2 regions of the Bradyrhizobium brasilense genome follow, and region 2 is predicted to be linked to the other one. Evidence: predicted binding sites of a transcription regulator. Region 2 holds the regulator's gene; the other holds the start of a gene.
What was found. Region 2 encodes LexA, which represses DNA repair genes until DNA is damaged. Its sites were predicted from a motif close to TGTTCNNNNTGTGTTCNG; they were not measured.
Positions count from the first base shown of each region.

Region 1: a site for LexA is predicted at 3,997-4,014, ahead of QA635_RS22750 (single-stranded DNA-binding protein). Genes of this name have one in related genera too.

Region 1 is NZ_CP121669.1:4,829,067-4,843,598, forward strand. Features, by position in the region: gene gyrA (DNA gyrase subunit A) at 1-2,450, opposite strand, end outside; gene QA635_RS22745 (DUF2306 domain-containing protein) at 2,675-3,073, opposite strand; gene QA635_RS22750 (single-stranded DNA-binding protein) at 3,332-3,826, opposite strand; gene QA635_RS22755 (outer membrane protein) at 4,275-5,021, shown strand; gene QA635_RS22760 (outer membrane protein) at 5,312-5,971, shown strand; gene uvrA (excinuclease ABC subunit UvrA) at 6,323-9,310, shown strand; gene QA635_RS22770 (VOC family protein) at 9,429-9,800, opposite strand; gene QA635_RS22775 (PRC-barrel domain-containing protein) at 9,919-10,251, opposite strand; gene QA635_RS22780 (YVTN family beta-propeller repeat protein) at 10,512-11,450, opposite strand; gene QA635_RS22785 (SRPBCC family protein) at 11,453-11,992, opposite strand; gene QA635_RS22790 (AAA family ATPase) at 12,152-12,694, opposite strand; partial or broken gene QA635_RS41795 (AAA family ATPase) at 12,701-12,796, opposite strand; gene QA635_RS22795 (hypothetical protein) at 12,991-13,314, shown strand; gene QA635_RS22800 (PCC domain-containing protein) at 13,622-14,497, opposite strand; gene QA635_RS22805 (acyl-CoA synthetase) at 14,502-14,532, opposite strand, start outside.
Region 2 is NZ_CP121669.1:4,523,750-4,538,281, forward strand. Features, by position in the region: gene QA635_RS21245 (ComEC/Rec2 family competence protein) at 1-1,422, shown strand, start outside; gene QA635_RS21250 (hypothetical protein) at 1,419-1,646, opposite strand; gene QA635_RS21255 (hypothetical protein) at 1,792-2,220, opposite strand; gene lexA (transcriptional repressor LexA) at 2,476-3,180, opposite strand; gene QA635_RS21265 (molybdopterin molybdotransferase MoeA) at 3,424-4,635, opposite strand; gene QA635_RS21270 (HAD family hydrolase) at 4,662-5,288, opposite strand; gene QA635_RS21275 (hypothetical protein) at 5,724-5,879, opposite strand; gene QA635_RS21280 (serine hydroxymethyltransferase) at 5,967-7,238, opposite strand; ZMP/ZTP riboswitch at 7,275-7,360, opposite strand; gene QA635_RS21285 (response regulator transcription factor) at 7,446-8,108, opposite strand; gene QA635_RS21290 (sensor histidine kinase) at 8,105-9,535, opposite strand; gene QA635_RS21295 (DUF3280 domain-containing protein) at 9,772-10,707, shown strand; gene QA635_RS21300 (amino acid ABC transporter substrate-binding protein) at 10,839-11,750, shown strand; gene QA635_RS21305 (hypothetical protein) at 12,165-12,314, shown strand; partial or broken gene QA635_RS21310 (hypothetical protein) at 12,369-12,554, opposite strand; gene QA635_RS21315 (NADH:flavin oxidoreductase/NADH oxidase) at 12,862-14,214, shown strand; gene QA635_RS21320 (S41 family peptidase) at 14,368-14,532, shown strand, end outside.

The sequences.
Region 1 (14,532 bases), 310 kb from region 2:
TCGTAGGACGAGGTCCGCTTGCCATAGCCGTTGACGGAGACGGTCAGCACCACCTGCTCGGCCGCCGACAGTTCGGCATAGCGCTCCTGCGACAGCTGGATCGCATTCGCGGTCTCCTCGCCCTCGGCCTCGACCGGCTCCTCGGTCGCGGCCTCGCCGGCCACGGCGCGGCGCATCTTCAAATAGGCCGAGCGCTCGTCCGAGGTGGTCTCGACATGGCGCAGGATCGCCAGCGAGATCAGCTTGTCGGCCTCGGGCAGCGCAATGCCGCGCACGCCCATCGAGGTGCGGCCGGTGAAGACGCGCACATCGGTGACCGGGAAACGGATGCACTGGCCGCCGGCGGCGGTCAGCAGCACGTCGTCATGCTCGGTGCAGATCTGGACGTCGACGATCGCCTCGCCTTCCCCGAGCTTCATGGCGATGATGCCGGAGCGGCGCACGTCGACGAAGTCGGACAGCTTGTTGCGGCGAACGGTACCGCCGGTCGTCGCGAACATCACGTCGAGATTGGCCCAGGAGGATTCATCCTCCGGCAGCGGCATGATCGTCGTGATGCGTTCGCCCTGTTCCAGCGGCAGGATATTGATCAGCGCCTTGCCGCGCGCGTTTGGCGCGGCCATCGGCAGCCGCCAGACCTTCTCCTTGTAGACCTGGCCGCGCGACGAGAAGAACAGCACCGGCGTGTGCGTGGACGCCACGAACAGGCGCGAGACGAAATCCTCGTCGCGGGTCTGCATCCCGGCGCGGCCCTTGCCGCCGCGGCGCTGCGCCCGGTAGGTCGACAGCGGCACGCGCTTGACGTAACCCGCATGCGACACGGTGACGACCATGTCCTCGCGCTGGATCAGGTCCTCGTCCTCGACCTCGCCTTCCTGCTCTATGATCACGGTCTTGCGCGGGGTGGCGAACTGCTGCTTCACCTCGGCCAGTTCGGTCTTGACGATGCCCTGCACGCGGGCGCGCGAGCGCAGGATGTCGAGATAGTCGGCGATCTCGGCCGCGAGCTTGTCGAGCTCTTCGGAAATCTCGTCGCGCCCGAGCGCGGTCAAGCGCTGCAGGCGAAGGTCGAGGATGGCCCTGGCCTGCTCCATCGACAGCCGCAGCGTGCCGTCCTCGTTGATGCGATGCCGGGGATCGTCGATTAGCGTGATCATCGCCTCGACGTCGCGTGCCGGCCAGTCGCGTGACATAAGGGCCTCGCGCGCGGTGTTCGGATCGGGCGAGGTCCGGATGACGCGGATGATCTCATCGATGTTGGCGACCGCGATCGCAAGGCCGACCAGGATGTGGGCGCGGTCGCGCGCCTTGCCGAGCAGGAACTTGGTCCGCCGGGTCACCACCTGCTCGCGGAACGCGACGAAGATGGTGAGCAGGTCCTTCAGATTCATCGTCTGCGGACGGCCGGAATCCAGCGCCAGCATGTTGGCCGGGAAATTGGTCTGCAGCGGTGTGAATCGGTAGAGCTGGTTCAGCACCACGTCGGGCACCGCTTCGCGCTTCAGTTCGATGACGACGCGATAGCCGTCACGATCGGACTCGTCGCGCAGGTCCCCGATGCCCTCGATCTTCTTCTCTTTGACGAGATCGGCGATACGCTCGACCATCGTCGCCTTGTTCACCTGATAGGGAATCTCGGTGATGATGATCGCTTCACGGTCCTTGCGGATGGTGTCGATCGTCACCTTGCCGCGCATCACGATCGAACCGCGGCCGAGATGGTAGGCGCTACGAATGCCCTGGCGGCCGAGGATGACGCCGCCGGTCGGGAAGTCCGGTCCGGGAATGATGTCGATCAGCTCGTCGATCGTGAGCGCCGGATTGTCGATCAGCGCCACGCAGGCGTCGACGACCTCGCCGAGATTGTGCGGCGGGATGTTGGTCGCCATGCCGACGGCGATGCCGCCGGCGCCATTGACCAGAAGGTTCGGGAACCGGGCCGGCAGAACCGACGGCTCCTTTTCGGAGTTGTCGTAGTTCGGCTGGAAATCGACCGTTTCCATGTCGATGTCAGCCAGCACGGCCAGCGCCGCCTTGGTCAGCCGCGCTTCGGTATATCGATAGGCCGCCGGCGGATCGCCGTCGACCGAACCGAAATTGCCCTGGCCGTCGATCAGCGGCACGCGCAGCGAGAAATCCTGCGCCATGCGGACCATCGCGTCGTAAATCGACTGGTCGCCATGCGGGTGATATTTACCGATCACGTCGCCGACGACGCGGGCGGATTTCACGTATTTCTTGTCCGGCGTGTGTCCCTGCTCATGCATCGAATAGAGGATGCGCCGGTGCACCGGCTTGAGCCCGTCGCGCGCATCAGGCAGCGCACGCGACACGATCACGCTCATCGCGTAATCGAGGTAGGACTTCTTCATCTCGTCGAGAATGGAAACGGGACGAATATCTGAGGGTCCCGGCGGCTCGCCGGGCTTGTGGTCGTCGTTATCGGACAAAGGGGAAATCCGGTCGGTTCTACTGGGGAATCATATAGCCCATCGGGGGCCTGATAACCACCCTTGCGCGGCTCCGGCAAGCCGTTTTTCCGTTCGTTTTTTCATGCACTTACGGGTGGAGCACCGAGGTTCCGGCTGCTTGCTCGGGAAGCGCGTGGCGAATGGCGAACAGCAATGGAAAAATCCCCTATTCGCCACCCGCCATTCGCTACTTGCCTCTCCCGTCAGTGGCCGAATACCACCGCGTGCATGATCCGCCCGGGCATGAACGTGAACAGCCCGGCAATGACTAGCGCGCCGAAGAAAATGCCGATCATCGTGAACCTGTGGCGGCGGACATCGTGGCTCCGTGCGGCCGTGACGCCGAGCGCCAGCATGGCGAGCGAGAAGATCGACAGCAGGTGGATCGGGCTCCAGGGACCGACCAGCTGGATCTGATGGATCCAAAACGAGCTTCCGGCGACCACCAGCATCAGGATCACCCAGATCCAGCCCAGGGTCCGGTGCGGCAGCGTGCCCTTGGGGGCGGCCAGCTGGATGGAGCCGAGCACGAAGGCGGCCATCGCGGCAAAGGCGTGGAGTGGGATCGCAGGCGCGGCGTCGAGCAATGGCGCGAGGCTCATGATGGCCGGCCCTCGGGTGAAGCTCGCGGCCAAGCATCAAATGCCGCAGGCCAATGTAAATATCATTTACATCGGGCTGTGTCAAAGTCCAGGGAACCCGCATCCCTTACGTCGAACCACCGACGTTCTGACAGAGAGTTACCGAGTTATCCTCATATTCCACACGAGGAAATTGCTGGTCCAGATCGCGGCGACCGTTCCGGGAAATGATCTTCACGGAACGGCGCCTGACGGAATCGACGGAAGCGCGACCGCTGCTCAGAACGGGATGTCGTCGTCCATGTCGCTGTTGCGGCTGCTGCCACCACCCGCGGCGACGGCGCGGCGCGGCGCCGAGCTGACCGGTCCGGCCGAACCGAAATCGCTGCCGCCATCATCGGAAAAGCTGCTGCCCCCACCGCCACGCCCGTCGAGCATGGTGAGGTTGGAGTTGAAGCCCTGCAGCACGACTTCGGTCGAGTACTTCTCGACGCCGCTCTGGTCGGTCCATTTGCGGGTCTGCAACTGACCCTCAATGTACACCTTGGCGCCCTTCTTCAGATACTGCTCGGCGACCTTGCAGAGGCCCTCGTTGAAGATCACGACGCGGTGCCACTCGGTCTTTTCCTTACGCTCGCCGGTGCCCTTGTCGCGCCACGTTTCCGAGGTGGCGATGGAAAGGTTTGCGATCGGACGGCCGTCCTGCGTCCGCCGGATTTCCGGATCCTTGCCGAGGTTTCCCACCAGGATCACCTTGTTCACGCTTCCTGCCATCGCATCATCTCCACTCAAAAACCGGGCGTCCGGACATTCGGCCGCCACTCTCAACCTTCGCCACTTACGTCGCAGGCGTCGTGGATGACCCTATACGCCGGTGCCGGCTCGTCGCCTTTGCCGTCGCGCGGTTATCCACGGATATCGGGATATAGCACCGGATCCGGCATCGTTCCAGTTTTGTTCGCCACAACCATCCGTAGAAGCGGCCAGTGCCGTCAGAGCGGCAGTCGATCTCGGCGCAGGCCGACGCTCGGCAGCAAGATTTAGAAAAACAACAAACAAATCAGTAGCTTGCCTTATCGATACTTCTCCCGCGAGTGTTGCATTTGGGAGACTGCGTTTGCGGTTGAATCAGCGTATAGCTCCAACCATGGCGCGGGCGCTCGCGTCTGGGATCGTGCTTCGGGACCGTTTGGAAGCCGATCGGGGTGCTGGGGGATTGATAATGAAGAAGTTTTTGCTCGGTACGGTTGCTCTGATTGCGTTTGCTGCGCCTGCCGCGGCTGCCGATCTCGCTGCGCGCCCGTACACCAAGGCACCGCCGCCCGTGGTTGCCCCGATCTATGACTGGACCGGCTTCTACATCGGCGCCAACGGCGGCTGGGGCTCGAGCCACAATTGCTGGGACCAGCTCCCGGCCGGCATCTTCCTCGCATCAGATGGTTGCCATGATGCAACCGGCGGCGTCGCCGGTGGCCAGATCGGTTATCGCTGGCAGGCTGGCGCCTGGGTGTTCGGCCTCGAAGCGCAGGGCGACTGGGCTGACCTGAAGGGCAGCAACAACAGCGCGATCTTCCCGGGCCTGTTCACCAACCAGTCCAAGATCGACGCGTTCGGCCTGTTCACCGGCCAGATCGGTTACGCCGTCAACAACGTGCTGCTCTACGCCAAGGGCGGCGCGGCGCTGACCGACAACCGCTTCAACACCTACTTCACCCCAACCGGCGTGCTGGTCGGTAGCGCCAGCGACACCCGCTGGGGCGGCACCGTCGGCGCCGGCATCGAAGTCGGCTTCGCGCCGAACTGGACCGCAGGCATCGAATACGACCACCTGTTCATGCAGGACAAGACCTACAACCTGATCGCTCCCAACGGCACGCTGAACAGCACCATCCGCGATCGCCAGGACGTCGACCTCGTCACCGTCCGCGTGAACTACAAGTGGGGTGGCCCGGTCGTCGCGCGCTACTGATCGCGCCAGGCCGATTGATCCAGACGAAAGGCCGGCCTCGCGCCGGCCTTTTTGTTTGCGCCTGTTTGTGCGCCGGCTTTTTCGTTGCGTGTGCACGCGCACCTCACCGGGGCCGTTTTCGGTGCGTTGTGGTTTCGCGGATACACACGTTCCGGCATTTCTCTGTAGAAGCACCAGCACGTCACGCGACACTGCTGTGACGCTCTCTTCAAAATCTTTGAAGGGACAACAAGAAAATGAGCAAGAAAAACGGGACTCGGACTTTGAAATCAGGAATGTTTTGCTGGGAAATCAGGAATGTTTTGCTGGCCTCGGCCGGCATGTTTGCACTGAACACTTTTGCACCGGCAATGGCCGCCGACATGGCGGCACGCGCGCCTTACGTGAAGGCTCCGCCGCCGGCCGCGATCTACAACTGGACCGGCTTCTACGTCGGTGGCTTCGGCGGCTACGCCAGCGAGAACTCCGGCACCCCGAGCATGGAAGGCGGCTTCGGCGGCGGCACCATCGGCTACAACTGGCAGGCCGGCAACATCGTGTACGGCCTCGAGGTTGACGCTGCAGGCGCTGACATCGACGCGTCGGTCTCCGCGCTCGGCGTCACCGCCCGCAGCAAGATCGACTCGCTCGGCACCGTGCGCGGCCGCTTCGGCTTCGCCGTCGACAAGGTGCTGTTCTACGGCACCGGCGGCTACGCCTGGGCCAACAACGAGGTCAGCGTCATCGCGTTCGGCGTGACCGCCTCGCAGAGCAACTTCCACTCCGGCTGGACCGTCGGCGCCGGCGTCGAGGCCTTCATCGCCCCGCAGTGGTCGATCAAGGGCGAATACCTGTATCGCAGCCTCGACAGCGAGAACTATTTCGGCGTGCCCTCCGGTACGCTCGAGCTGCACAGCGCCCAGTTCGGCGTCAACTATCACTTCGGCGGCCCGATCGTCGCCAAGTACTAAGATTGATCTGCGATCAGATCGCACCGAAAGGCCGGCCTCGCGCCGGCCTTTTTGCGTAAGAGCGTTTTCGAGCGAAGCGGATTCCGGCTCGCGCAAGGAAAACGCGTCAAAGCGGGAATCTGGAGCCCCCGTTCCGATTCCATCGGAACGGGGGAAAGGCTCTAGCGGAACCGGCGCTGCTGACGGCTGCTGCCATCAGGCAAACTATCCGTTGATGGACGCGACTCAGCACTGGAAATTGTCGGCCGTTCTTCCTACGTTCCAGCCTTCACACCCCATCGGCGCAAGGTCCCGGCATCACCGGCGATGCGCGCCCAAAAGGCGCCCAAGCATGCGCCCGGAACTGTCGCTATGGATGAAGTGCTCAAGGCGAAGCGCCAACAGAACGCCGGCTCCTCATCGCGCGCCATCACGATCCGTGGCGCGCGCGAACACAATCTGAAGAACATCGACGTCGAGATTCCCCGCGACAAGCTCGTGGTGTTCACCGGCCTGTCCGGTTCCGGCAAGTCGTCGCTCGCGTTCGACACCATCTATGCCGAGGGCCAGCGCCGCTACGTCGAATCGCTGTCGGCCTATGCGCGCCAGTTCCTCGAGATGATGCAGAAGCCGGATGTCGACCAGATCGACGGTCTGTCGCCGGCGATCTCGATCGAGCAGAAGACCACGTCGAAGAATCCGCGCTCCACCGTCGGCACCGTTACCGAGATCTACGACTACATGCGCCTGCTCTGGGCGCGCGTCGGCGTGCCCTATTCGCCGGCCACCGGCCTGCCGATCGAGAGCCAGATCGTCTCGCAGATGGTCGACCGCGTGCTGGCGCTGCCGGAAGGCACCCGCCTCTACCTGCTGGCGCCGGTCGTGCGCGGCCGCAAGGGCGAGTACAAGAAGGAGCTCGCCGAGTATCTCAAGAAGGGCTTTCAGCGCGTCAAGATCGACGGCACCTTCTACGAACTGTCCGAAGCGCCCGCGCTCGACAAGAAATTCCCGCACGACATCGACGTCGTGGTCGACCGTATCGTGGTGCGTCCCGACCTCGCCCAGCGCCTCGCGGAAAGCTTTGAGACCGCGCTGAAGCTCGCCGAGGGCCTCGCCGTGATTGAATATGCCGACGCGCCGGCGGCGGCCGCCCAGGACGACAAGAAAGAGGACAAGAAGAAAACCGCCAAGATCCACGACAAGAGCGGGCCCGAGCGCATCCTGTTCTCGGAGAAGTTCGCCTGCCCGGTCTCCGGGTTCACGATCCCCGAGATCGAGCCGCGCCTGTTCTCGTTCAACAACCCCTATGGCGCCTGTCCGGCCTGCGGCGGCCTGGGCGTCGAGCAGCATATCGACGAAGACCTGGTCATCCCCGACAAGGAGCTGACCTTGCGCAAGGGCGCGATCGCGCCCTGGGCGAAATCGTCCTCGCCCTACTACATCCAGACCCTGACCGCGCTCGGCAAGCACTACAAGTTCACGCTCGACACCAAGTGGAAGGACCTCACCAAGAAGGTCCAGAACGCGCTGCTGCACGGCTCCGGCGACGACGAGATCAAGTTCTCCTATGAGGACGGCGTCCGCTCCTACGACACCAAGAAGCCGTTCGAGGGCGTCATCACCAACATCAACCGCCGCTACCGCGAAACCGAGAGCGAGTGGGCGCGCGAGGAGCTCGGCAAGTATTTCTCCGACGTGCCCTGCGAAGGCTGCAACGGCCATCGGCTGAAGCCCGAGGCGCTATGCGTCAAGATCGGCGGCAAGCATATCGGCGAGATCTCCGAGCTCTCGGTCAAGCGCGCCGGCGAATGGTTCGAGACGGTGCCGGAGGCGCTGAACGCGCAGCAGAACGAGATCGCGACGCGCATCCTGAAAGAGATCCGCGAGCGCCTGACCTTCCTGCTCGACGTCGGCCTGAACTACCTGACGCTGTCGCGCTCCTCCGGCACGCTGTCGGGCGGCGAGAGCCAGCGCATCCGCCTCGCCTCGCAGATCGGCTCGGGCCTGACCGGCGTGCTCTACGTGCTGGACGAGCCGTCGATCGGCCTGCACCAGCGCGACAATGCCCGCCTGCTCGACACGCTGAAGCGGCTGCGCGACCTCGGCAATACCGTGGTCGTGGTCGAGCATGACGAGGACGCCATCCGCCTCGCCGATTACGTGCTCGATATCGGGCCCGGCGCCGGCATGCATGGCGGCCACATCGTCGCTGAGGGCACGCCCGACCAGATCATGCGCAACCCGAAATCGCTGACCGGCAAGTATCTCACCGGCGAGTTGTCGGTGCCTGTGCCCGACCGGCGGCCGCCGAACCACCGGCGCACCATCAAGGTCGTCAACGCGCGCGGCAACAACCTCAAAAACGTCTCGGCCGAAATCCCGCTCGGCCTGTTCACCTGCGTGACCGGCGTCTCCGGCGGCGGCAAGTCGACGCTGTTGATCGACACGCTGTACCGCGCCATCGCCCGCAAGCTGAACAACGCCAGCGAGGGCGCGGCGCCGCACGACCGCATCGAGGGCCTCGAGCACATCGACAAGATCATCGACATCGACCAGTCGCCGATCGGCCGCACGCCGCGCTCCAACCCCGCGACCTATACCGGCGCCTTCACGCCGATCCGCGAATGGTTCGCCGGCCTGCCGGAAGCGAAGGCGCGCGGCTACGAGCCCGGGCGCTTCTCCTTCAACGTCAAGGGCGGCCGCTGCGAGGCCTGCCAGGGCGACGGCGTCATCAAGATCGAGATGCACTTCCTGCCGGACGTCTACGTCACCTGCGACACCTGCAAGGGCAAGCGCTACAACCGCGAGACGCTGGAGGTGCTGTTCAAGGGCAAGAGCATCGCCGACGTGCTCGACATGACGGTCGAGGAAGCCGCCGAGTTCTTCAAGGCGGTGCCGCGCGTGCGCGAAACGTTCCAGACCCTGCACCGGGTCGGCCTCGACTACATCCATGTCGGCCAGCAGGCCACCACGCTGTCCGGCGGCGAGGCGCAGCGCGTCAAGCTGGCCAAGGAGCTATCAAAGCGCGCCACCGGCCGCACGCTCTACATCCTGGACGAGCCGACCACCGGCCTGCACTTCCATGACGTCGCCAAGCTCTTAGAGGTGCTGCACGAGCTGGTCGCCCAGGGCAACACGGTGGTGGTGATCGAGCACAATCTCGAAGTGATCAAGACCGCCGACTGGGTCATCGACCTCGGCCCCGAAGGCGGCGACGGCGGCGGCGAGATCGTCGCCTGGGGCCCGCCCGAGGACATCGTGAAAGCGCCGCGCAGCTACACCGGCAAGTTTTTGGCGCCGGTGCTGAAGAAGGCGAACAGCAAGCCAAGGAAGAGCTCAGCGAGCGAGGCGGCGGAGTAGCGGCATCGCTCGTCGGTGCGAGTTACCGCAACATGCAAGTAGGATGGGTGGAGCAAAGCGAAACCCATCAACTCACCCCGCGGCCCCGAATGATGGGTATCGCTTCGCTCCACCCATCCTACGGATTGCTGCGATAGGTAGCGATCCTGCCAGACATTTGCCCAGGCATCCCGGACCGTCGCGCGTCTGTCGCCATAGGCGTATCCACGGGTATCTCGATGGATTCAGCGCCTGCCGCGATCGCCCGCCGATAGGCCTCGTCCGCGTCTTGAACATAGACGTAGAGAAAGGCCGGCATCGCCTCGCGCACGCCTCCGCCGTCGCTGATCAGGATGATCGAGTCTCCGATCCGGATTTCCGTCGGCGCTCCGGAGCGGACATCGCCCTGCGCATCGAAAACGTCTCGAAGAAATCTGGCCAAGCCGGTGAGGTCGCGCGTGACAATCCGCGGTATGACGGAAGGCCAGCCTGCGGGCTTGAATTGGGTCATGTGCCTGACTTAGTAGCCCGCATGAGCGGAGCGATATGCGGGGTCTATCAGCCGAACAAGTTGACCGCTCCCGCATGTCGCTTCGCTCATGCGGGCTACGGCAGGCCTCAACTGCGCACTACACCGCCCAATAGTTCGGGTGCGTATACGATTGCGAGCGGTCGCCCCAGTCGAACTCGTCGCCGTCGAACTCCGACGGCCCTGCGCGCAGATCCTCCAGCGTCACCTCGGCCTCGAAGGCCTGGCGCACAGGATCGAAGCGCAGCGCGGTCCATTTGACGGGATAGTGGTGGTGGGTACTCAGCACGCCGCCGGTCTTGATGATGGCGTAGGCCACCGTTCCGCTCACCTTGTCGAGCATCAGCCGCTCGATCGACCCAAGTTTCGTCCCGTCGCGCCCGAAGACGCAGACGTGTTCGACTCGGTCACTGGGCACCAAGGTATGATGCATAGCATCCTCCCTGTTTCCTGGTGTTTGCCTGATAATATAGGCCTGCCGCGCTGGTGAGCCAATGGGGCGCAGCACGACGACGGGTCGCAGGGCGCGGTTGGCTCTATCCTGCGGCGGCGAACGCTTGCACAATTTCGGAATAATAAAAACGTACCGCTGATTTGCCCGACGCGTCAAGTCGCTTTCCGAGTCTCGGCGGCAGCCTGCTCCTTTGCATGGGGTTGTTTTCGATATTTTGGGACACCCCACGCACCTTCTGCCTACTCCGTCCGTCTCAGGAACGCCCCGAACGCGCGCGGGCCGTCGCCGACCCGGACCTCGCCAATCACCTTCAGCTCGGCGGCGTCGATCACGCTCAGCGTGTTGCTCTCCCAGTTCGCGACCAGGATGCGCTTGCCGTCGGCGGTCGCCTCGATGCCTTCGGGGTAATCGCCCACCGTAATCCGCTTCACGGGCTGCAACGTCGCGAGGTCGAACACGCTGACCTTGCCGTCATACTGGTCGGTGACGAAGCCGCGGCCCTGCGCCAGCGCCACCGCGTAGGGGCGCAGGCCGACATGCACGCGGCCGATCTCGCGGGCGGTCGCGACGTCGATCACCGAGACGTCGTTGGTGCCGACATTGGCGGTGTAGGCACGCTTGCCATCGGCATCGATGGTGACACCAAACGGCCGACTCCCGACCTTCACGATCCCCCTCCGCTCGCGCGAGGCGGTATCGATGATGGAGACGCTGTCATCGTCGCGATCCGCGGACAGCAGCAGCAGCCCATCCGGCGTCACCGCCAGCCCGGACGGCGATGCCCCGACCGCGATACTTGCGACGACACGCCGCTCTCTGGCATCGATCACCCGCACCGCGGCGGCGTACCAGTCGGCGACATAGACCATCGCGCCGTCGGGCGCGACCGCAATGCCGAGCGGCCCGCCGCCGACATCGACCCGGCCTACCACCTTTCGCGCCGACGCGTCGACCACCGTGACCGCCTTGGCATCCGGGCTGGTCACATAGGCGAAGCGGCCGTCATTGCTGACGGCAACGCCTGCGGGCTTGCCGCCGATCGCGATGGTCGCAACCGGCTTCGAGGTCGCGAGATCGACCACCGTGAGGTCGTCGCTGAGCTGGTTGGTGACGAACGCCTCCTCGGCGCGCGCGACGCCGAGGCCGGCGAGCAGCGCGACGAGCGCAATCGCGCGCACGCTCAGGTCCCGCTCTCGATCTTCTTCTTCAGCGCTTCGAGCCCGGCCTTGTAGAGCCCGCTCACCGCCTTCACCGCGGCCTCGTCGCTCAGTTCCGGCGGCGGATCATTGTTCGGAAAACCGCGGTAGAACGCGCCGGCCCATTCCAGCTTCGACTTGCCGTCCGGCGCCGGCGACACCGTCAGCGTCGAGGAATAGTTGGAGACCGGCAGCACCTTCACGTCGACCGCCGTGATCCGGTACGAATAGCTCATCATCTCCGGTTCGTATTTGTAGAGTTCCTCGTCGACGGTGGCGCCGGGCCCGAGCGTCAGCCGCCGCGTGGCGCCGACCTCGTTGCCCTTCTCGCCTTCGGTCTTGGTGACGCCGGCGAGCCAGCTCATGTCCTGGAAATTGCCGATCACCGCCCACACCTTGGCCTGCGGCGCGTCGATCTCGATCGATTCCCGCACCTTCTGGCGGGTCGGCCCGTGGGCCCAGGCGGCCCCCAACACAGCCAATGCCGCCACCACCACGAAAGTCCGTGCGATCGTTCGCCTCATCCTTGGTCCTCTCCCGATGTCTGTCGGCCCTGCGCCGCCTGGCGCATGCCGCAGTTTATGATTGGAGGTTCTAGACTAGACCGGCAACCTGCTTCTTGCACCAGAGCGAAGTCGCAGCCGGCGGCTTCCCCGGGAGGCAAGCCCGCCCGGGCAGCGGTTTCACTCCTCGATCGCCGCCTCGACGAACCCTTTCGGATCGTCGCAGAACTCGCGCATGACCTTGTAATGATCGGTGTCCCTCAGGTTCACCGGCTCCAGCCCGTATTTCGTCAGCCGCAGCAGCGTCGCATTCGGATAAGCCATCAGGACCGGTGAATGCGTGGCCATGATCACCTGGCAGTGGCCGGTTCCGTGCATCCGGTGCAGCAGCTTGAGGAATTCAATCTGGCGCGACGGCGACAGCGCGGATTCCGGCTCGTCGAAGATGAAGATGCCTTGCCGCTGGCAGCGCTCCTCGAAGAAGCGCAAAAAGCCTTCGCCATGCGAATGCGACAGGAAGTCAGCATAGGGGCTGGCGACGGAGTCGAGATATCTGGCGACCGAGTAGAAGCTCTCGGCGCGGAAGAACCAGCCATTGGTGATTTTCGGCAGCCAGCTCGCGCGGAGCGCGGTCGCAAGCGAGCCGCCCATTTCCTCGACCGCATTGCTGTGATCGACCGGCATGTAGCCCTTGCCGCCGCCGGCGTCATCATAGCCGGCCATCACGGCGATCCCCTCGAGCAGCGTCGACTTGCCGGTGCCGTTCTCGCCGACAATGATGGTGATTGCCTTGTCGAAGCTCAGCTCGAAATCGTCGCGCAGCAGCGGCAGCACGAACGGATATGCGTTGCGATTGGGAATGCGCTCGGGATCGAGCCAGACGCGCCTCAGATATGGCGCGGGCATGTTGATCGGGCGGTGTCGTCCTCTGGCCATCGGCGCGGATCCGGGGAAACAACGGCGGGTGGCCCAGTTTATATGATAGGAGCCCGCAGCAATCCTAGATGGCCGGATGTTCCATGGCTAGCAAAGCTTACGCCCTCTTCCGCAAGGCGATCCTCAACGAACAGCAAGCGGTCTGCATCTATGACGGCCGGCCGCGCGAACTCTGCCCGCACATCATCGGCCACAACAAGAGCGGTGAAGAGGTCGTGCTGGCCTGGCAGTTCGGCGGCTCGAGCTCGGGCCAACTGCCGCAATGGCGCTGCCTGCGGCTCGCTCGCGTCACCGACATCAGCCTGCGCAACGGCCCTTGGCACGAGGGCGGATCGCACCGCACCGAGCAACGTTGCGTCAGCGCCATCGACCTCGACATCAACATCGATGTCCGCAAGCGGCGGTGAGCGGCCCCTGCGCCCTCTGGTCAAGAGAGGGCGGCGAAGGCGGCAAACCTCGGACAATTCATGTCGCGAGTGGATGTGTGCCTCGCAGATCGCGCAACAAATTAGGTGTCGTCTCGGGCAAGCGAAGCGCGACCCGGGACCCATAACCACCGAAGGTCATTAGCGCATAACGCTGGAGCCACAGCTCGCTTCGACAACGAACGTCTGTGGTATGGGTCCCTGCTTTCGCAGGGACGACAGCGAAGGCCGCGGCGCGATATCGGCTCCGGCGAACGCCAGGACGACCGCCGGGAGAAAGCGCCCGCCCCTACGGCTGCTCCGCCTCCTCCAACACCTCCAGCGCCAGCTCCATCGTCATCAGCACCGGATTGTCGCCGCGCACCAGGCGTCCCTCGGCGATGCCGCCGAGATAGTCGACCAGTGCGATGTCGAGCTCGGCATGCAGCCGGCCATCCGCGTCCGGTGCGATCTCGCCCGCGGTCACCGCGAGCTCGGTCGCGAACGGCACCACGCTGTGGCCGTCGGTGAAGACGGCGCCGATGGTCGAGCCGACGCCGCCATGCAGCCGCGCACGCAGGATGCCATGCTGGCGGCAGAAGCCTTCCAGCGCGCAGGCAAAATCCTGGTTCGGCCGCAGCCGCAGCGCGAAGGCATGGCTCGTGGTCCTGGCCCCACGCGGCGCGCTGGCGACGGGACCGAACAGCTTGAAATTGGTCTCACTGTCCGCTTCGGCCAGGAACGTCGCGCCGTCGATCCCGAACGCGTTCACCTCGAACGGCTCGGCGACAATGGTTTCGTCCGGCAGCATGTGGCCGCCGTTGAACCGGCCATCGGCTTCGGTCCACAGGCCGTGGCAATGAAAGAACGGCGCGCCGTCACGTTCACCGAAGGTCAACGCCGCCAGCTTGAGCCGGGTCACGCCGTCGGGACGGAACGTGTCGCTGTAGAACGCGGCGTTGACGCCGTCCTTCGATAGCGCCGGCATCACATAGGCGAACGGCCCGAGCGCGCCGCTTTTCGCGCTGAGGACGCCGCCGCAAAAGCCCTCCGCCGCAAAGCCGCGGCGCACGGCTTCGAGCAAGGGAATGCCGGCCTCGAGCACGAATGAAAAGGCGCGGCCGCGCGCGCTGACCCATTGGATGCGCTCTGGATGCGGAGCGCCAGGCTGGGCGATGCTGCGCATCGCCTCACGCTCCCGTCGATTTGGCGATCACCTCG
Region 2 (14,532 bases):
AACGATGCGATGTTCATCTCGGGGCTCGGCCATGTGCTGTCGATCTCTGGCTACCACATGGCCGTGGTCGCCGGCGTCGTGTTCTTCGCGGTGCGCGCGCTGCTCGCGCTGTTTCCGGCGCTGACGGCGGGGCATCCGATCAAGAAATGGGCCGCGGCGGCCGCGCTGGTCGCCGCGGCGTTCTATCTGTTGCTGTCGGGCGCGGAGGTCGCGACGCAACGGTCGTTCTTCATGACCGCCGTGGTGCTGCTCGCCGTGATCGTCGACCGCCGCGCGATCACCTTCCGGACGCTGGCGGTGGCAGCGCTGATCGTGCTCGCGATCGCGCCGGAGGCGCTGGTGCATCCCAGTTTCCAGATGTCGTTCGCGGCGACGCTCGGGCTGGTGGCGCTGGTGCAGATCGGACTGCCGAACCTGCTGGCGTCGCCCGACCATTCGCCGACCGCGCGCGTCGCGCTGTGGGGCGGGCGCGAGCTCACGATGCTGATGCTGGCCTCGCTGGTGGCGGGGCTGGCGACGACGCCCTATGCCGCATTCCATTTCCACCGCGTGACGCCCTACGGGCTGCTCGCCAACCTCGCGGCGATGCCGGTGGTCTCGGCGGTCGTGATGCCGGCCGGCCTGCTGGGGCTCGTCGCCATGCCGTTCGGCTTCGACGGCGTGTTCTGGGCGATCATGGGTCTTGGCATCGACTGGATGATCCTGGTGACGCAATGGGTCGCCGCACTGCCGGGCGCGGTCGGCCGCATGGCGGCGTTCGGCATCGGGCCGCTGATCGCAGCGAGCGCCGGCATCATCCTGCTCGGGCTGCTGCGCACGCCGCTGCGCTGGTCAGGCGCGGTGCTGCTGCTGGTGGCCTCGGTCTGGGCGCTCAGGGTGCCGCAGCCGGACGTGCTGATCTCGGGCGACGGCCGCAATGTCGCGGTGCGTGGCGGTGATGGACGGCTGCATCTGATGCACAGCGCCAAGGATGCATTTTTGGTCAAGGAGTGGCTGGCGGCGGACGCCGACGCGCGCACCGCCACCGATGCGTCGCTCGGCGAGGGCGTCTCCTGCGATGCCGGCGGCTGCGTGACCCAGGGACCCGGCGGCGCCTTCGTCGCGCTGGCGACCCGGCCGGAGGCCCTGGTGGACGACTGCGAGCGCGCAGGCCTGATCGTGACGACGCGGCCGGCGCCGCAGGGCTGCGCGGCATCGGTGATCGATGCCGAGCGGCTGCGCCGCCACGGCGCGCTGGTGCTGCGACGGAGCAGGGACGGCTACGCCGTCGATGCAGTCAAGCCCGGCGGGATCGACCGGCCGTGGTCGCCGGCGGTTCCCGGCGACGGCGAGAGCGAGACGACGCTGCGCGCGCCTGCCGCCGCGCCGCGGCCCGCGGTGGATGCGACGCCGGCCGAGACCGATCTGCAGGGCGATGATTAGCCGTGGTCCGGCGAGGGCGCGCTCGGCAGCTCGAACAGGCCGAGATGGTATTCGTCGGAATCGGGGCCGGCGTCGGGCTTCTTGACGAGAGTGAAGGAAGCCTCGGGAAATTGCTCCCAGACTTTCAGGTCGTCGGCCGTTACCGTCAGCCAACCGAACCGGAACATGTAGCGGCCCGGTTCCGTGACGCGTCCAGCCTTTTGCCATGTGACCTTATCGACCACCGCGCACGTCCTCCGTGCCCGATGATGCGCCAAGGTGCCGGCCGACGCAAATCTCCTTCTGCGCCCCGGAAGCGGGAGTCCGGGGTCGCCCGAAATTGCTTAGGTCATCCGCCGCCGAATAGCTCATTCCGCGGCGACGATGCGCTCAACCCAAAAACAGCGTTGCGAATGCGGAGGGCCGCCGCTCCACAACCTTCGGCTTCTGCTCGACCGGCGGATGCAGCGCCGGCAATTGCAGCACGCTAACGCGCTGTCCCTCGACCAGCTGGGTCACCAGCACATGGCTGCCGTCGGGGAATTCGACCGCGTCATGATGCCGATCAGGCACGTCGGGCTCGACTTCGTTGAACACGCCGACGCGATAGTTCAGCGTCTTGGTCCAGATCCAGCGGCTGTCGTAGCGAACGTTCTCGGCGAAAGCGAGCTCGGTGCCCGGCAGCATGCAGACCGCGACAGTGGGGTCATTCTCCGAAGCAAAGCCGCGGGTCGACGTGCCGCGGAACGTCGTCGTGATCAGCGTCTCTCCGACAATGGCGGGGCGCGATGCCACGGCGTGCAGACTATAGTCACACATCGGATGGCTCCTCATTTCGAGGTAGCGACCCGTGCCTCTCCTTGAGGCATTAGGGCCTCTACCAGAGTGGACGATAGCGAACGAGCGTCTGCTCGTTTCTGGGCGATTGTACGACTGGTCCGAGATCGCTCCGATCACAAACACGCGACGCTGCGGAGAGGTATCGGAGCGCATCGGGCAAGCCGTACGCTACACTATCATGCAAGGAACGATCCGACGTGTTGCTCGTTCCCGGCCGCCGCAAGTATTTGCAATTCAGTATTTGCGATAAAGGCCGATCAGCTTGCCCTGGATGCGGACCCGGTTCGGCGGCAGGATGCGCACTTCATAGGCGGTGTTGGCCGGCTCGAGCGCGATCGATGCGCCGCGGCGGCGGAAGCGCTTCAGGGTGGCTTCCTCCTCGTCGATCAGCGCCACCACGATGTCGCCGGTATTGGCGACGTCGTTGCGCTGGATCAGCGCCATGTCGCCGTCGAGGATGCCGGCATCGACCATCGAGTCGCCGCGCACCTCGAGCGCGTAGTGCTCGCCGGCGCCGAGCATGTCGGGCGGCACGCTGATGGTGTGGCTGCGGGTCTGCAGCGCCTCGATCGGCGTACCGGCGGCGATCCGGCCCATCACGGGGACCGCGACCGGACGGTTGCCGTCGTCCTCGGCAATCGGCGGCGTGCTGGCGCGCCGGCCGAGGGTGCCTTCGATGACGCTGGGCGTGAAGCCGCGGCGACCGTTGCCGCCGCCGGCCGAGAGTTCGGGCAGCTTGATGACCTCGATGGCGCGGGCGCGGTTCGGCAGGCGGCGGATGAAGCCGCGCTCCTCCAGCGCAGTGATCAGGCGGTGGATACCGGACTTCGAGCGCAGGTCGAGCGCATCCTTCATCTCGTCGAAGGAGGGCGGTACGCCGGCCTCTTTCAGACGTTCATTGATGAAACGCAGTAGTTCGTACTGTTTGCGCGTGAGCATCTCGAGTATTCCCCCGGTTGATAGCGTCGTTCGATTCCGAGACTCTTCTGGTGGGGCCTGCAGGCCGGGCCTGACCTCAGGAGCATGTGCTCAATGCACCTGCTTCCACGCGGCTTCCCGAATGTAGGCACCAGTACTCGAAACAAATCATGAACGGACACTATATGTTCGATATGTGTTCCGCAACCACTTAATTTCCGGTGAACGTGTCGGGCAACGCACAATCGGCGGGGCGCGAAAACCCTATTCGGGCAGTGTCAGGATCTCGCATTCGCTGCCTTTGACGGCCGCCGCCGCGAACGGCGGGCGCACGAGAAGTGCCCGTGCCGCAGCGAGATTCCCGAGCAGCGACGAGTCCTGCTGCGTCACCGGTGTTGCGATCAGCGTGCCGTCCTCGCGCGCTTCGAGGCGCGCACGCAGATAGTCCTCGCGCTGGTCGTTGGCGGCGAGGTCGCGGCCGAGCAGGGCGCTAGCACGGCGATGATGAATCACTTTCCGGCCGCTCAGCGCCCGAATCAACGGCACCAGGAACAGGAAGGCGCAGACATAGGACGACACCGGATTGCCGGGCAGGCCGATCACCCGCATCGCGCCGAGCCGGCCATGCATCATCGGCTTGCCGGGCCGCATCGCAATCCGCCAGAACGTCATGTCGACGCCCTCGGCTTCCAGCGACCGCTTGACGAGATCGTGGTCGCCGACCGAGGCGCCGCCTGTCGTGATCAGGACATCGGCACCGGCCTCGCGCGCCCGGCGGATGCCCGCCGTGGTCGCCTCCACCGTGTCGGCGGCAACGCCGAGGTCGACGGTCTCGGCGCCCTCGGCGTGCGCCAGCGCCCGCAGCGCGTAGCCGTTGGAATAGACGATCTGGCCGGGGCCGGGCTGCGAGCCCGGCATCACCAGCTCGTCGCCGGTCGCCAGCACCGCGACCTTCGGGCGGCGGCGCACCGCAAGTTCCGGATAGTTCATGGCGGCCGCCAGCGACAGCGCGCGGTCGGACAGGCGGCTGCCGCCGGCGAGCAGCACCTCGCCCGCACGGAAGTCGACCCCGGCCTGGCGGATGTGCCGCCCGACGCTGGCGGCCTCCGAGATCGTGATGTGGTCGCCGTCGACGGCGGTGTCTTCCTGGATGATCACGGCGTCGGCGCCATTGGGGATCACGCCGCCGGTGAAGATCCGCACCGCCTCGCCGGCGCCGACCGTCCGCTCGAACGGCCGGCCGGCGGCGACTTCGCCGATCACCTTGAGCCGGGCCTTTAGATCAGCCGCATCGGCGGCGCGCACCGCATAGCCGTCCATCGCCGACATCGGCTGCGGCGGCTGGGTGCGGAGCGCCGCGAGGTCGTGCGCAAGCGTGCGGTGGTAGGCGGCATCGAGCGCGATCATCTCCTCCGGCAGCGGTTCGGCGCCGGCGAGGACGGCGGACAGGGCATCGGCAACCGGCATCAGGGCCACGCTCAGAGCTCCTCAATTCCTAATGTTCAAATTCCAAGTGCGGTCAAAGCCCTTGCCACGTCATCCGTCGACGTCACGTGGATAGCATGAAGGCCGCGCGCCCGCGCACCTTCGATATTGGCGGCCAGGTCGTCGAAGAACAGGATCCGCGACGCCGGCACGCCGATGGCTTTTACCACATGATCATAGGCCTCGGCGTCGGGTTTGCGGAAGCCGATGCTCGAGGACAGGAAGACGTTGCGGAAATGGCTGAGCAGCTCGGCATGGCTGACCGAGAAATGCGCGACATGGGCCGGATTGGTGTTGGAGAAGGCGTAAAGCGGCATCCGCTTGGCGGCCGCCGCGAGCAGCGGGGCGATGCCCGGCATCTCGCCGGTGAAGATCGCATTCCAGCCTTCGAGGAACTGGGCGTCCGTGATGTCGATGCCGAGCGTTTGGCGCAGGCTTTCGAAGAACGCCGCGTCGTCGATCCGGCCGATCTCGTAATGCTTGAAACTGTCGTCGACGACAAAGCGCGTGGCGAGCTCGGCGGGCGCACAGCCTGCATGCTGCGCCCAGTGCGCCATCACCTTGTCAAAGTTGATGTCGAGCACGACGCGGCCGATATCGAACAGCAACACGTCGACGGAGTTGGGAGTGAATTGCGAGGTCATTGCGTGAAACCGTGTACGAGAATTGCGGGCAGGCGGCAATGTCCTCGATTTCAGTGACGGGTGCGTGGATTGCACGTGGCGTTGCATTCATCGCGATACCGTTCCCGCGCACACCACCGTCGTCCCGGCGAAGGCCGGGACCCATAACCACCGCATTTGATCAGGAACGGGATCGTGGCCCCAGCGTCGCGCAACAATTGAGATTTGGGGTAATGGGTCCCGGCCTTGGCCGGGACGACGGCGGGTGTCGTCGCTTGTGCGTCAAACATCCGCATTCTCGCGACATGATCTGTCCGAGCCTTGCTCTTTTCACCCTATATTTTTGCTGCGGGGTTTGGCTTGCCGCGTCGGGCAACTCAGTGGCACGCGCGCGCGCTTTCAGGGTACCAAGCGACTTGATGCCTGCCGGCGGCTTGGTGCCCGCCGGCGTCGCTCTCACAGCCTGGACAGCGCCAAGCCGAGGTAACCGATCAGCGCACCGGTGCTGAGAATGATGACGACGAGCGCCTGTTCTGAGCGTGCTTGCAAGGTTTTCCGGGTCACGGCGTTGGACGCTCCGTCTTCGAGATCATGCGGTCCAACGAACAGCATCAATTTCCGTTCCGGTCCTTCCCCCGGGAACCTTCACGACCTGCCGAGTGACGCGACGGACGCGGAACAGGAACGCGGCTCGGCTGCCTATGAGGGCGGCGCGATCCCCGGAACGGGGAAAGCGCGGCACATCTCGACGCTGTTCGACCTCAGTCGCTTGACGACCGCTGCATCTCCCTTCGACCGGAGGGATTCCGCAATGAGTTCGGCGATGAGGCGCATTTCGGGCTCGCCCATGCCGCGCGTGGTCGCCGCCGGCGTCCCGAGGCGGATGCCGCTCGGCCTGAGCGGCGGCCGCGGATCGTCGGGAATGATCTGCTTGTTTGCGGTGATCCCGACGGCGTCGAGGATGTTCTCGGCCGCGCCGCCGTCCAGGCCGACGCTGGCCACCGTATCCACAACCATCATGTGATTGTCGGTTCCGCCGGTGATCAACGTCATGCCGCGTTCCATCAACGCTTCGGCCAGGACCTTCGCGTTGCGCATGACCAGTCTTGCATAGGCCTGAAAATCGGACGTCGATGCCTTCTTCAGCGTGACCGCGGTTCCGGCCACAACGTTCATGTGCGGACCTCCCTGCAGTCCCGGAAACACCGACGCGTCGATCTTGCCGGCGAACTCCCGGCGACAGAGAACGATGCCGCCGCGCGGCCCGCGAAGCGTCTTGTGCGATGTCGTCGTCATCACGTCGAAACCCGCATCGAGCGGATTGCGCAAGGCGTTGCCGGCGATCAGGCCGCCGTAATGGCTGACGTCCGCCATGGTCAGCGCACCCACCTCATCGGCGATGCTCTTGAAGGACGCATAATCCAGATCGCGCGGATAAGAGCTGTAGCCGCACAGCACCAGCTTCGGGCGGACGTGCCGGGCCATGGCGCGGAGCTCATCGAAATCGATGGCGCCGCCGTTTGACGGCTGCGTCTTGTAGCGGGCGAAGTTGAAGAGCCGCCCCATGTGCGACACCGGCGCGCCATGGGTGAGATGGCCGCCGTGTGACAGGTCCATCGCCAATATCGTATCGCCGGGCTGCAGCAGGCCGAGATACACGGCCTGGTTCATTGGCGACCCGGACAGAGGCTGAACGTTGGCATGTTCGGCGCGGAACAGCGCGCAAGCGCGCTGTCGGGCAAGGTTCTCTACCTGGTCGGTAAATTCCTGGCCGCCGTAATAGCGGCGTCCCGGATAGCCCTCGGAATACTTGTTGGTGAACACCGATCCCAGCAGCTCGAGCACCTCGGGATAGGTGTAGTTCTCCGACGGAATCAGCTCGACGCCGTCTTGCTGGCGGCGCTCTTCGCCCTCGAGCGCAAGGGCAACTTCCGAATCGTTGAGATGGAGTTCGTTGCGGAATGACGGCATGGTCCGGGCTCCCTAAGACGCTGGATCATCAGCTGAACGGGTTGCCCAGGCGAACGGCGTTGGAACCCTTCGCGCTTCACCGTGGTCAATTCCACGTAAGCTCGCCAGTCGCGCGAGGGGCGAATGAGCCTGCGAAGCTCATCGCGAGCAGAGGCTATCCAATCTCAGGCGGGCTCGCAAGGGTTGGTCGCTGGCGCCGACGCGGGCTCAGCGTTCGCCGAGATCGAGCTGCGTCAGGATGCCTTGCCGCAGCGCGAGGCGGACCAACTCGATATCGGTGCCGACGCCGAGCTTGTCCTTGATCAGGGAATGCAGGTTCGCGACCGTCTTGGGGCTGAGGTGCAGCGCCTCGGCGATCTCCTCGGTGGTGTTTTCCGCGAGCAGCATGCGCAGCACCTCGAATTCCCGCGCGGTCAGGAGGTCGGCCGCCTTGGTCTCGCCGGCAAGGTGGCTGAGCGCGAGCTCGTGGTCGATATCCGGGCTGATCGCGATCTTGCCCGACAGCGCATCCATCACGGCGTGCACCAGCGTCTCCGGCGGGCTGGTCTTGGTGACATAGCCGCTCGCGCCGGCGCGGATCGCCTGCACGGCAAAGGCCGCGTTCTGGTGCATGGTGAACACCAGGATTTTTGCGCGCCTGTCCCACTGCCGGAGGCGGCGGATGGCCTCGATGCCGCCGATGCCGGGCATCGACAGGTCCATGATGACGAGATCGGGCCCGGTCTCCTTGTAGAGGCGATAGGCCTCGACACCGTCGGAGGCTTCGGCGACGACGCTGAGGCCCGGCTGCTTCTGCAGCATCGCCCGGTAGCCTTCCCGAACGACGGCGTGGTCGTCGACCAGCATGATGGTGCGCGCCGTATGGCTCATGCCGCACGCTCCACCACCGGTGCGGCCGCTCGGCTAACCGCGACGGGAACGATGACGCGGAGCGAGGAGCCGTTGGGCTGTCCGGTCTCGAAGCTGAGCCGTCCGCCCAGCGCGGCGACCCGTTCGCGCATGCCGAGCAGGCCGAGGCCGGACCTGAGCTGGGAATCGCCTTTGGGATCGGGATCGCCGGGCTGGCCGTCATCGTCGATCGCGAGCACGATCGCGCTGTCGCCGCCGCCGGGCGCCGCCTCGCGCATCTCAAGCCGCAGCATCACGCGCGTGGCGCCGGCATGCTTGGCGGCGTTGGTGAGCGCCTCCTGCACGATGCGGTAGAGATTGGCGCTGACGGAGGCGGCAAGGCGCTCGAACGATCCCGATATAGTGATCTCGAACCGCGGCTGTCCGCGGCTGCGGCCGTTCCAGCCGGCGACCAGGCCCTCGAGGCTGGCCGCAAGTCCGAGTTCGTCGACGTCGGGCGGGCGGAGCCGGAAGAGGGCGCCGCGCAACGTCTCCATCATGTCGGTCGCTGTCCGCGCGATGCCGTCGCATTCGGCGAGCAAAGGCGGGCAATCCGCCGCCGCGGTCTGGCGCGCTGAGGCGGCGAGCGCACGGATGGCGGCCAGCGACTGCCCGAACTCGTCATGCAGCTCGCGCGCGAGGTGGCGGCGCTCCTCGTCCTGCACCAGGATCAGTTTCTGCGTCAGCGCGTTGCGGTCGGACAGCGCGGCGGCGAGGCGCTCGGCGAGCTGGTTGAAGACGTCGCCGATCGCGGACAGTTCGGCGAGATCGAACGGCGGCAGGCGCGCGGCGAGGTCGCCCGCAGCGATCCGCTCGAGCCCGTCGCGGATCTGCCGCGTCGGACGCAGTGCGCGCGCAAGCGCCGCATAGACCAAAGCGCAGAGCAGCGGCAGCGCGATCATGAACACCGCCATCAGCCGGCCGGCATCGTGCCAGGCCTCGGCGGTCGGCACCGCCGGATCGATCCAGGCCACGGCCTCGCCGATGGCGTTGCCGCGCGAAACCACTTGCCGCACCGCCTCGCGGCCGGGATCGAACAGGCGGCGATAGAGCGCCGCAAAGGCCAGCGGCGGCGCGGCCGTGTCAGTCTGCGCACCGCCGCAGAAGCGTTGGCTGATCTCGCCGCTATTGCTGCGAAAGGCGAGGCACAGTCCCGGCGTCATGACCGTAGCGGCAACGCTGTCGAGATCGGGAAAGTCGGAACGCGCATTGTTCAGCCACTGGATCTTGCTCTGCTGCAGCTCCAGCGTCTTGGCGGCGACATCGGCAACGGCCGCGATCCGCCCGCGCACCGAGCGGTCGGCCTCGATCAGGAAATAGCCGGAGATGACGGCAAAGCAGAGCGTTGAGACGATAGCCACGCGCAACGTCAGCCGCAGTTTCAGATCGCTTCCGGACCAATTCCACATTGGCGTATCCTCAAGATCGAAGGCGGGCTTCGGCGCGCGATCGCGAGCAGGGCCGTCACGCACATTAAACGGCAGAACGGAGGCGCCGAGAAGCGCTGCCATAGCCGTTCTTCGGGCGCGGACCATCGTCGTGAAATTTTCCCGGCACCGGGCGGGAGGCACTCCGCTGCGGCGCGGCGGCCAGTTGGCCCAGGATGCGACCGACCCGCCCGCCTAGCACCCGAAAGGCCCAGACCATGCGTCAATCCCGTCTTGTCTTGCACGCCCTCGCGTTGATCGGCCTTCTGGCCGGACCTTGTCCGCTGCGCGCCGAAGCCGGCACGCCGGTGGCATCCCCGCTCGGCGTCAGCATCGACGATTTCAGCTATGTCGACACCTCGGGCGAGGTCATCGATCAGACTGCCGCGCACCAGAAGCGGCTCGACGCGTTCATGCGAGCGCTGCGCGCCGACGTCGCCGCGGAGCCGCGCTATCGCCTGGTGCCAGCAGCGGCGCCCGCAGGCGAGGCCCGGATCAAGGTGGTCGGTGGCGTGCAGAAGATGAGCACGCTGGTGCAGTGGGCCAAGGTGGCGGTCGTCGATGTCGAAGCGAGCCGCGTGCTGTACGAAAAGCTCTACACGTTTCGCGGCGACAATGACGAGGCATGGGACCATGCGCGGATGTTCGTGTCGCGCGAGGTGCGCGGCGTCCTCGCGGCCGTGCCGCCGCCGGCACAGGCCGCCATGGTCGCGCCGATCGGGCTTGCGGTGTTCGAATTCGAGCTTGAGGACACCTCTGCGGCGCCGACATCCGGCCTTGCCGACGCCGATGCAGCCTACCTCGCCGATGTGACCAAGGGCGTGCGTGACCGGCTTGCGCAGTCGGGCCGCTACCGCCTGGTCGATACCGGCGGCGCGACCGCCGAGCCCGTCAAGGCGCGCGCGCTGCGCGACTGCGACGGTTGCGAGGCGGCGATCGCGCAACAGCTCGGCGCCGATCAATCGCTGATCGGCGTGATCAGGCGGGTCAGCCGGACCGAATACACGATCGGCTTCCAGCTGCGCGATGCCCGCAGCGGCGCGGTCGTCTCACGCGGCGACAGCGGCCTGCGGATGGGCGCCGATTATTCCTGGACCCGTGGCGCGGTCCGCCTGGTCGGCGATCGCCTGCTCGAGGGTGGGGCGCAGCGCTAGGGATGCGTCGCGGCTGCGACTTTGGCAGCCGGACCATAGCAAAGTGCGATAGCTGCTAGACACACCGTCATCTGGCTCCGGGCTCATGCGTGCGCTATCACCGCCGCCTGATCACCGCACAGGAGTCGCCGATGCGTTTGCCCGCCATCTTCTTCGCCCTCACGCTCGCCGCAAGCCCCGCGGCGGCCGAGGAGCTGTCGGGCACGCTGCAGAAGATCAAGGAGACGAAGAAGGTCACGCTCGGCTTTCAGGAGGCTTCCGTTCCCTTCAGCTATCTCGACGACAATCAGCGGCCGATCGGCTTTGCGCTCGACATCTGCCTGAAGATCGTCGATGCCGTGAAGAAGGAGCTCGGCGTATCTGACATCGCGGTCGACTACCTCCCGGTGACTTCGTCGAACCGCATTCCGCTGATGGTCAACGGCACGATCGATCTGCATTGCTCGGCGACCACCAACAGCGCGGACCGCCAGAAGCAGGTGACCTTCACCAACACGCACTTCCTCAGCGCGACACGGTTTGCCGCCAAGAAATCTGCAGGGATCAACACGATCGACGATCTCAAGGGCAAGTCCGTCACCGCCGTTGCGGGCTCGGTGAACCTCACGCAGCTCATCAAGGTCAACACCGAACGCAAGCTCGGCATCAACGTTCTCCCGGCCAAGGACCAGGCCGAGGCGTTCCTGATGCTGGAGACCGATCGCGCCCAGGCCTACGCGCTCGACGACGTCCAGCTCGCCGTCGCCATCGCGCGGTCGAAGCAGCCCTCGCTCTACATGATCAGCGAGGAGGCGTTCTCGAAGGCCGAGCCGTTCGGCATCATGCTGCGCAGGGAGGACACCCCGTTCAAGGCGCTCGCCGACCGCGCCACGGCGGAGCTCTACAAGAGCCCCGAGATCGAGGTCATGTACAGGAAATGGTTGGAAGCGCCGACCCCGCCGAAGGGTATCAATTACAACGTGCCGATGTCGCCGGCGCTGCGCCACGCGTTCGCCCATCCGAGCTCGAGCTTTGATCCCGATGTGTACGAGGTCGGCAAGTAGCGTCATTTGCGGGCGCGCCCGCGCAAATCGATCGTGGCTCTCGGAGATCGTTCACTCACCCCGCAACCAACAGCAGTCCGCGTGCACCTCCAATGATTTGCGGCCCCAGCGTGACGGCTGGGGCCGCAGGAGGTGGTGTGTGCCTCTGGGGCAATGAATCAGAGGACAGCCACTGAACCGCACATCGATGACAATGTTCCAACCGGCTGCGGCCGGCCGTGCCATGCTGCCATGCAGACTGAGAAGCTTGCAGACCGCGCCAGGACCGTACCATCATGACGTCGGCCGGCCCGAATCGAAAGCGGGCCTGGTGGACGTCTCCAGCGTCGGCCTTCGGCCCCAAAGGGTGCCGGGGTCACATTTCTGCTTGCAGCTGATTTTTTTCGCTATGCCGATTGTTCTGCGGAGCCGACATTGAACCACGACGCATTGGCCAAGCTCACCGTCACCATCATTGTCCTGGTCGCGTTGCTGGTATGGCGGGTTGCTGACCAGAAGAAATCGATTGAATGCGGCGCAAATTGCCCAACCGATCTCTCCGCGAGCCGGAAGGCCGCTCAATAATATCTGAGCGACTCGATCCCGGTTCACGGCCACCTGGTCAGCATGGCGCGCAGCCTAGCGCTTTGCGGGTGGGCCGCTCTTGTTGCCTGGTTGTCCCTTGATGTTCGACGGATCCTGTTCCTGGACATGCAGGTTCTGCGAGTTCGAACCGACCGTGCCCTGCTTGGCGGGCGGCCCGCTCTTGTTGCCCGGCGCGCCGGCGATCCCGGTTCCGGAACTTTGAGCGCTCGGAGACGTCGTGGCATTTGGGGAACCGGCGGCCGTGTCGGGGCGTCCCGGAGGCGTTGCGGCCGCGCCGGGCCTGTCCTGATCGCCGACATAGCCGGATTCACCGGAGTTGCGGGTCTTGGCACCCTTGTCGGCCTCGTTTTGCAGGTTCTGGGCAACCGCGTGTTGCGCCAGTATCGGGCCGGTTGCCATGGCACCGGCGATGAGCAGTGCGATTGTGCGGGTCCTCATGAGTGTCCCTCCTCTGGGTTGCCGGGGACAACACGCATCGCGATCATCATTTCCTGTGCGCGCGAAAAATCGCCGCGAGGGAACAGGCATGGCGAAGGTGCCGCGGCTCGCTACAGCGCTGCCATGCCGCGATCCGTTTGAGCGGCCGCCCGCGTGCCTCTATCGGCCATTGCGCGGTGCGTATATCGTCCGCGCCAAACACAAGATCGGTCCCGCACGCTGGGTAACGACGCATAATGAGGAAGCGATGTCCGACATGCTGCTGTTTTCGCCAATGACCATCCGCGGCGTCACGCTGAAGAACCGCATCGTGGTGCCGCCGATGCACCAATATTCCGCCGAGAAGGGCTTTCCGACCGACTGGCATCTGATGAATGCCGGCAAGTTCGCCGCCGGCGGCGCCGGTCTCGTGATCGTCGAATCGACCAAGGTCGAGCGGCGCGGCTGCGGCACGATCGGCGATCTCGGCATCTGGGACGACAAGTTCATCGCGCCGCTCAGCCGCCTCGTCGGCTTCATCAAGCAGCAGAACGCGGTCGCCGGCATCCAGCTCGGCCATTCCGGCCGCAAGGCGCGTGCGAGCCGGCCCTGGGAGGGGGATCGTCCGCTCGAACGCACCGCCGAGATCGAGGACTGGGATGCCTGGACGCCGGTGGCGCCGAGCGCGATCGCCCATAGCGAGCGCTGGCCGGTGCCGCGCGCGCTGGACACGCATGAGGTGAAGGATCTCGTCGCGGCCTGGGGGCAGGCGGCACGACGCGCGCATCAGGCAGGGTTCGAGGTGCTGGAACTGCACGGCGCCCATGGCTATCTCGTGCACGAATTCCTCTCCGGCCGCTCCAACCAGCGCAGCGACGAATATGGCGGCTCGGAAGCCAACCGGATGCGCTTCCTGATCGAGGTCACCGAGACGGTGCGGGCGCACTGGCCGGATCACAAGCCGCTGTTCGTGCGGCTGTCGGTCGAGGACAATGCCGGCTGGGGCCCGGAGCAGAGCGCGCGGCTCGCCAGGATCCTGAAAGCGAAGGGCGTCGATGTGATCGACTGCTCGTCGGGCGGAATCAGCGAAATGGCGCCGATCCTGGGCAAGGAGATCAAATACAACTATCAGGTGCCGCTCGCGGAATATGTCCGCGCCCATGCCGATATCATGACCATGGCGGTCGGCCTGATCATCCACGGGGACCAGGCCGAACAAATCCTGCGTGATAAACAAGCAGATTTGATCGCGGTCGGCCGGGAAATCCTCAATAACCCGAACTGGCCGATGGACGCCGCGCTCAAGCTCGGCGTCGAGGGGCCGTTCCGCAATGTTCCTCCGCAGTTCGGCTACTGGCTGGGCACGCGGGCCAAGCGCGGATTCGGCACCCAGCCGTCGACCTGGCAGAACGGGTTGCGGGAGACTGGGCCAAAAGCCGACGAAAGGCTGACAGGGGGCTGACAAGGGACCGATCCGGGCACCGTGACAGGACCGTAATGGTCCGGTGACAGGGCGGCCTTGATCCGACCAAAAAGCCGTTGTGTGGTGCCCCGCGTCGGGGTGGGGCCGAATGTTGCGAAACGTTGCCGGCCGTTAGCGAAGGGATCACGGATAATGCGCAAACATGTTGGCTTCTTGCTCGGGACGGTCGCGGGCGCGTGTCTCACCTTGCTAGTGGCCTCGCCGCAGGGCGCGCATCTGTTCGCCGTCGCCAACGCCGCCGCGCATTCCGACAACAGCAACACCTATTCGCAGCTCAATCTGTTCGGCGAGGTGTTC